Regions from separate parts of the Neobacillus niacini genome, predicted to be linked through region 3. Evidence: predicted binding sites of a transcription regulator. Region 3 holds the regulator's gene; each other region holds the start of a gene.
What was found. Region 3 encodes Rex, which represses fermentation and respiration genes when NADH is low (regulators of the CRP and FNR family bind a similar motif). Its sites were predicted from a motif close to TTGTGAAATATTTCACAA; they were not measured.

Region 1: the regulator Rex is predicted to act here: its motif matches at 1,318-1,335, upstream of ACN6MT_RS14325 (nitric-oxide reductase large subunit).
Region 2: the regulator Rex is predicted to act here: its motif matches at 890-907, upstream of ACN6MT_RS05190 (AtpZ/AtpI family protein).

The regions. Positions count from the first base shown of each region.
Region 1 is NZ_CP183883.1:2,927,145-2,929,415, forward strand. It holds gene ACN6MT_RS14305 (hypothetical protein) at 1-5, opposite strand, end outside; gene ACN6MT_RS14310 (DUF2249 domain-containing protein) at 20-226, opposite strand; gene ACN6MT_RS14315 (DUF2249 domain-containing protein) at 250-483, opposite strand; gene ACN6MT_RS14320 (Crp/Fnr family transcriptional regulator) at 508-1,200, opposite strand; gene ACN6MT_RS14325 (nitric-oxide reductase large subunit) at 1,419-2,271, shown strand, end outside.
Region 2 is NZ_CP183883.1:1,091,233-1,093,503, forward strand. It holds gene ACN6MT_RS05185 (S8 family serine peptidase) at 1-742, shown strand, start outside; gene ACN6MT_RS05190 (AtpZ/AtpI family protein) at 1,068-1,289, shown strand; gene ACN6MT_RS05195 (ATP synthase subunit I) at 1,297-1,671, shown strand; gene atpB (F0F1 ATP synthase subunit A) at 1,695-2,271, shown strand, end outside.
Region 3 is NZ_CP183883.1:586,479-588,749, reverse strand. It holds gene ACN6MT_RS02595 (ABC-F family ATP-binding cassette domain-containing protein) at 1-254, opposite strand, end outside; gene moaC (cyclic pyranopterin monophosphate synthase MoaC) at 441-938, shown strand; gene ACN6MT_RS02585 (redox-sensing transcriptional repressor Rex) at 970-1,623, shown strand; gene ACN6MT_RS02580 (YdiK family protein) at 1,670-1,870, opposite strand; gene ACN6MT_RS02575 (CPBP family intramembrane glutamic endopeptidase) at 1,867-2,271, opposite strand, start outside.

The DNA.
Region 1 (2,271 bases), 2.3 Mb from region 3:
AGCATAATTCTTCACCTTCTTACCGGAAAATTTCAATTTTGAAACTTCCATCGTTTTGTGGTTCTGTTCGCTGCTTATAGCCCAGTTCCTCAAGCTGTTCATAAAGGAACATGGGTCTTCTATCATTAATTATTGTTAATACTTCGCCTTCAGCTAAATTTTCTAAAGCTGCCAAAGTCCTCATCATTGGCTGAGGCGGTTCTAAACCTCTATTATCTAATACCATCGTTCATCACCCTTCTCTATCTTTTAAGCATTCTTTGTAAAGGTAACTTTCCAGTGCTTTTCTCCCATTTCCTCTGCTTCATGCGTAAAGCCTTTTGCTTTTAATACAGTAAATAACGGTACAGGCTTGAAAGGAGCATGGAGGATAAAAATATCATTTTCTTTCACTTCTTTGATGGCTTCCATAATTTTTTGGAATGGTTCAATCTTATTCTTTAAATCTTCTCTAACATCTAGCTCAATAATCTTTTTTTCCACTTTTAACAACTCCTTGAATGATTTTTAATAGAATAATTCCTGCTCCAGTGCATCGCGATCAATTAGATAGAAGCCATCTTTGCACAAGTTAATGTAGTTTTTCTTTTTTAAATGGTTAATGGTTCTGCTGACTGTTTCTCTAGAAGTGCCAATCATGTTCGCCAGCTCACGATTTGTAAATTGTGTTGTAAGCTGATACCTGTTACCAGCTTGTTCACCGTTTGACTGACAAAGTCGAATAAGGAGTAAAACAATTTGTTCAAAGGTATTATGGAGAACCTGTGCCTCTAACCTTCCTTGGAGGTCGACGATTTTCTCCCCCAGGACTTTAAAAAGTTTGATGCAGAGTTCTGGATTGGCAATAAGTGTTTCTTCAAATTTATCTATTGGTAAGACAATGAGATTTGCCTCTTCTAACACCTCAGCATGTGCTGGGAAGTTTCCTTCTCTGAAAAACCCTGCATGTGGAAACATCTCACCTGGTTCGAGTACTGATACAATTTGTTCCTTCCCGGAAAAATCAGTTTTATAGATTTTGATTTTTCCTGAATGGATGAAAAATACCCGATCAAGTGGGTCTTCCTGCATAAATACATACATTTTCTGCTTATATAAGCGTGTCAAAGCGATTTTTATAAAGGGTTCCAGCTCCTTATCTGATAATTCTTTAAATAGAGGGACGGCTGATAATCTTTTTTTTATGTCCTCTTGCCTCATTAACATCACCTTCGTATTAGTAATTATTGATTAGCTTCATTTTATCAGTGATGGAAGAGGAATTATGTGACCTCCATCATAGATAGCAAATTTTATTGAAAATAATTCTCAGGTGGCATGTGGTAAAAATCACAAGCTCATCATGAGGAGTTTCACTTTGTGAATTTCTTGTGAACGATAGAATACGTAAGGTAATCAAACGCGAAAGGATGACAGAAATGGAAATACAACGGGGGACAAAAACAAACACAATGGTGAAGGCGAATCGAAATGCACTGTTAAAATCCATTTTAATAATTACGATATTGCTAAGCTTTACCGTTTTGTTGGCTGGCGGCTATTGGATTTTTAAGGAGCAGGCACCACGACCTTTAGAAATAACTAATGAAAACGGGGAAGTGCTTTTTACAAAAGAAAGCATTATGGGAGGACAAGCAGTTTTCCAAAAATATGGCTTAATGGATTATGGAACAGTTTTAGGTCATGGCTCCTATATGGGTCCAGATTATACAGCTGAAGCTCTGAAGATATATACCGAAGGAATGCAGGATTATCGAGCTAATGAGAAGTTTAACAGCAACTATGCTTCTTTATCTGAGGATGAAAAGTCTATTATTAAAAATATTGTTATCAAAGAAATGCGTGAAAATCGTTATGATAGCAGTTCAGATACGATGGAATTAACAAATGCTCAAGCTTTTGGACTTGAAAAAGTAAGAGGATACTATAATGAAATCTTTACTAAAGGTGATGGCTGGGGATTAAAGGAGAATCTGATTAAAGAGTCAGATATGCCAGAGAAAGACCGTGCTTATGTTGCTGAAGGTGATCAAATCGAACAAATCTCAGATTTCTTCTTCTGGACTGCATGGCTTTCAAGCACTGTGCGTCAAGGGGATGAAATTACTTATACTAATAACTGGCCATATTATGAAGATGCAGGTAACCAAATGTCGTTCTCTGCCATCCTTTGGAGCGGTGTTAGCGTAACCTTATTAATTCTCTTTATTGGTATCATTTTGTGGGTGTTCTATCGTTATCATTTAGACATGGACAAAGCATATAAGGAAG
Region 2 (2,271 bases), 500 kb from region 3:
ACCGGACCAAATTAAGGCAGCCTTAATGAATACAGCCAAGCCGTTAGCTAAAAACGGAAAACCATATCGGACGTATGAACAAGGGGCAGGAAGAATTCAAGTCAATGAGGCGGTGAAAGCAACTTCGCTAGTCAGTCCAAGTTCACTGCGATTCGGAAAATTTGAGAGTGAAGGGGATAATCACAAAGCCTTTTTACATGTGGAGAACCTGAGTGATAAATCCGTGCGTTATACGTTCGACATTCCGAAGCAGGCAGACGGATTGAAATGGCGTTTCCCGCTTGCCTTTACACTCAAGCCAGGAGAAACAAGAGATGTAAAGCTAGAATTAGAAGTCAATCCTCCAGAGTTGAAAGGCAAAATTCATGATGGATATCTTACCATCCATGCTGGTTCCAATCCGATTCATATTCCCTATATCTATGTTCTTGAAGAACCGAATTACCCGAGAGTAATGGGGTTTGACTTTAAGGATGGCGACCGGCAGGGGACCTATCGGTATGAAGTATACCTCCCTGGCGGTGCTGAGGAGTTTGGGATTGCTCTTTTCAATCCGGATGATTTTCGATTTGTTGGCTTCTTAGATACCGAACAGAATGTAAAAAAGGGAATGGTCAGCAGGGATATAACAGAAGAAAACCTTCCTCCTGATGGAATCTATCTCGCGAAAGTCTTCGCCAAAAAGGCGGGGAAAGAAGATTTTATTGAAACAATGCTCGTAATTGGAGAGGTAGTTAAATAGAACAAACAGGGGTGGGACATATTGGACCACTCCTTGTCAAATTTGTTCACAAAATAGACACAATTACGTCACTAAATTAAAGTGTAATTACACTACAATAATAGTGTTAACAAAAACATCCAGATGGAAGAAATTACTCTGCATAGTTTGTGGGTAATTTCACGTAAATCCATTGACATTGGAAAATGGCTGAGGTATGCTAACAAAGGATGTAAAATGAGAGGGTTTTCACGTAAATCGACAGAATTCTCAACAATTTTTATCTATCTTCCTTTTATACATAAGCCTCGATTTCAGTATTCTCTTATAGCGAGGATGCGATAATATGCGTAATGAAAACCGCAATCCATTTAAAGCTTATGCCCTAATGTCAGCTATCCTGGCATCCCTGGTTGGATCGATTCTAATCGGGATTTTTGCAGGCAGATGGCTCGATAAACAGTGGGGTACAGAACCAATTTTCTTAATAATTGGACTGTTTATAGGTTTAGCGGCAGGGACTTACTCAATGCTCGTTTCAATTCGCAAGTTCTATTCAGGAGATTAAACCAACCATGCCAGAATTTCAAACAATGTTTGCCCGACAGCGAAAGTGGATGTTTTTTTTATTGTCTTTTTATGTGCTTGGCTGGGGGTTCACTGCGCATCAATCAATCTTTCTTGGATTGATTCTTGGGACAAGTTTGAGCCTCTTTAATTTGTGGCTGATGGCACGTAAAATTGACAGCTTTGGACAGGCGGCGGCTGAAGGAAGACGTGTTCGTTCACTTGGATCTTTTTCTCGATTGGCAACCGGTGCACTTGCGATTGTCATCACAATGAGGTACCCTGAGCAGTTTCACCTCATTAGTGTAGTTATAGGATTAATGACATCCTACATTGTCATTATGATAGATTTTTTTACGCACAATTTCTTTTTAGATAAATAGCGGGGGAAGCGAGGTGAATACTGTTGCATCACGAAGCTCCAATAGTAACGTTTCTTGGGCTCCAATTTAACCTGGCGAACATTTTGATGATCACCATAGCAAGTGCGATTGTCTTTTTGTTAGCCGTCCTATCTACTCGTAGACTGGCCATGAAACCGACCGGAATGCAAAACTTTATGGAATGGGTCATGGATTTTGTTAAAAACATTATTAACAGTACGATGGATTGGAAAGATGGCGGGCGATTCCACATTCTCGGAATTACCATCATCATGTATATCTTTGTATCCAATATGCTGGGACTTCCATTCTCAATTGTTGTAGACGGAGTTCTTTGGTGGAAATCTCCAACAGCAGATCCGGCTGTAACCTTGACGTTAGCTACATTGATAGTGGGATTATCTCACTACTACGGTGTCAAGATGAAAGGCGCAGGAGCATATGGAAGGGAATTCTTTAAACCATTCTGGTTTATGTTCCCGATTAAAATTATTGAAGAGTTTGCAAATACTCTGACTCTCGGTCTCCGTCTTTACGGAAACATTTATGCGGGGGAAATTTTATTAAGCTTACTCGCAGCTGGTTTAGCAACCGGTGTGG
Region 3 (2,271 bases):
TCCCAAATCGATAAATTTGATTCTAGTCCAGTATTCTGGGCCAAATAGCCAATGCTTACCCCTTTTGGCTTAATAATTTCGCCGCCATCATGTGACAAATGCCCAGCAATAATTTTTAATAATGTCGATTTCCCTGCACCGTTACGCCCGACAAGTGCAACACGGTCCCGAGTTTGTAATTCTAATTTTATATTCGATAAAATAAGGTCTGCACCATAGTATTTTGCTAGTTGATTAACTTGTAATAATATCATTTTTTTCACCTCTATTACTAAAACAAGTGTACCTTATTCCACCAATGTCGGCAATAAAGTGGGATGTCATTGGAGAAAATAAGAAGGAATACTTAAAGAAAAAAATGTAAATTCGTCATCATTCGCTCAAAGTTTCACAGACAAAATGTTAAAAATATAGTATGATTTTGTGGGAGGATACTGTTTATGTCTGAATTTACTCATTTTAACGAAGAAGGAAGAGCGAAAATGGTGGACGTTAGCGATAAGCCAGAAACGGCTCGTACGGCACTTGCTCATTCCAGCATTACGGTTAGTAAAGAAATATATGATAAAATAACAAATAATGAAATGAAAAAAGGCGATGTTCTTGCAGTAGCACAAGTTGCTGCGGTAATGGGGGCAAAGAAAACGTGGGATTTAATCCCGATGTGCCATCCTATACCTTTGACGGGAGTTAATATATCATTCTCATGGGAAAAGGAACACGATGCCGCTTATACATTGAATATTTCAGCTGCTGTCAAAACAAAAGGAAATACAGGTGTTGAAATGGAAGCGTTAACAGCTGCTTCCACATGCGCACTTACTGTTTATGATATGTGTAAAGCAGTAGATAAAGGTATGGTTATTGGAAAAACCTATTTGGTTGAAAAAACTGGTGGGAAAAATGGGGATTTCCACCGAACCGAACAAGTTAGATAAATGAACAACTTTTTATGAGGGGTGGGAGAGTATGAGTAACGAAACAATGAAAATACCACAAGCGACAGCGAAACGGCTGCCCTTATATTATCGATTTTTAAAGAATCTTCACTCTTCAGGTAAACAGAGGGTTTCTTCTGCAGAATTAAGTGAGGCAGTGAAGGTGGATTCAGCAACGATTCGCCGGGATTTTTCTTATTTTGGTGCATTAGGGAAAAAGGGATATGGCTACAATGTCAACTACCTATTAACCTTCTTTCGAAAAACACTGGATCAAGATGAATTAACAAAAGTAGCGTTAATTGGGGTAGGTAATCTTGGAACTGCCTTTCTAAATTATAACTTTTTAAAGAATAATAATACAAAGATAGAATGTGCGTTTGATGTGGATCCGAACAAAATGGGAACGACAATCCGGGATGTACCCGTGTACCATATGGATGAGCTTGAGAAGGTATTAAGCAATGATGATATTCATGTTGCAATCCTGACGGTACCTGCTCCAGTCGCTCAGGTGATTACAGATCGACTTGTAAAATCCAATATTAAAGCGATATTAAATTTTACCCCTGCACGTTTAAATGTTCCTTCATCCATAAGGGTCCATCATATCGATTTGGCCGTCGAATTACAATCACTTATCTACTTCCTGAAACACTACCCAACAGAGGAAATAGAAGAATAAAGGAAAAGCCTTTTCACATGAAAAAGTGAAAAGGCTTTTTAAATGATTATTTTTTTATTTTGTCTTTATACCGATTGTAAAAGAAAATCATTCTTAAACCAGATCCGAAATCGAAAGTCGCTAGAATAACGAGCAGATAACTGAAGAACCCCCATCCGTTTAGGGTGACATCTTCAATTGCAAAATAAGTAAATAAACAGCCGAGCACGATATAAATAATCCCGGAAAACAAGGGTGAACGTCTCATAGAAAGCCTCCGATAAAGTTTTGAATAGCTTCTGCCTCACGAATGATTTCATTAATTTCATCTTTATAAACTGACTGAATAACGACAACTAATGTATTCATCGCAACATGGGCAAAAATCGGTACAAGGATATGTTTTGTTTTTACATAAAGAAATGCAAAAGTGAAGCCCATTGCGGAATAGAGCAGTATATGATGCGGCTCCATGTGGGCTAAGGCAAAAACAACAGAACTGATTAACGCTGAGAAGAAAAAGTTAAGTCGTTTATGGAGAGTACCGAAAATAATTTTTCGAAAAACAATTTCCTCTAATATGGGGCCAATTACCGAACTTACTAAGATGGCCAGCGGAAAGGATTCGATGATGGTAAGAATTTGCTGTGTGTTTTCTGAGCCCATCTC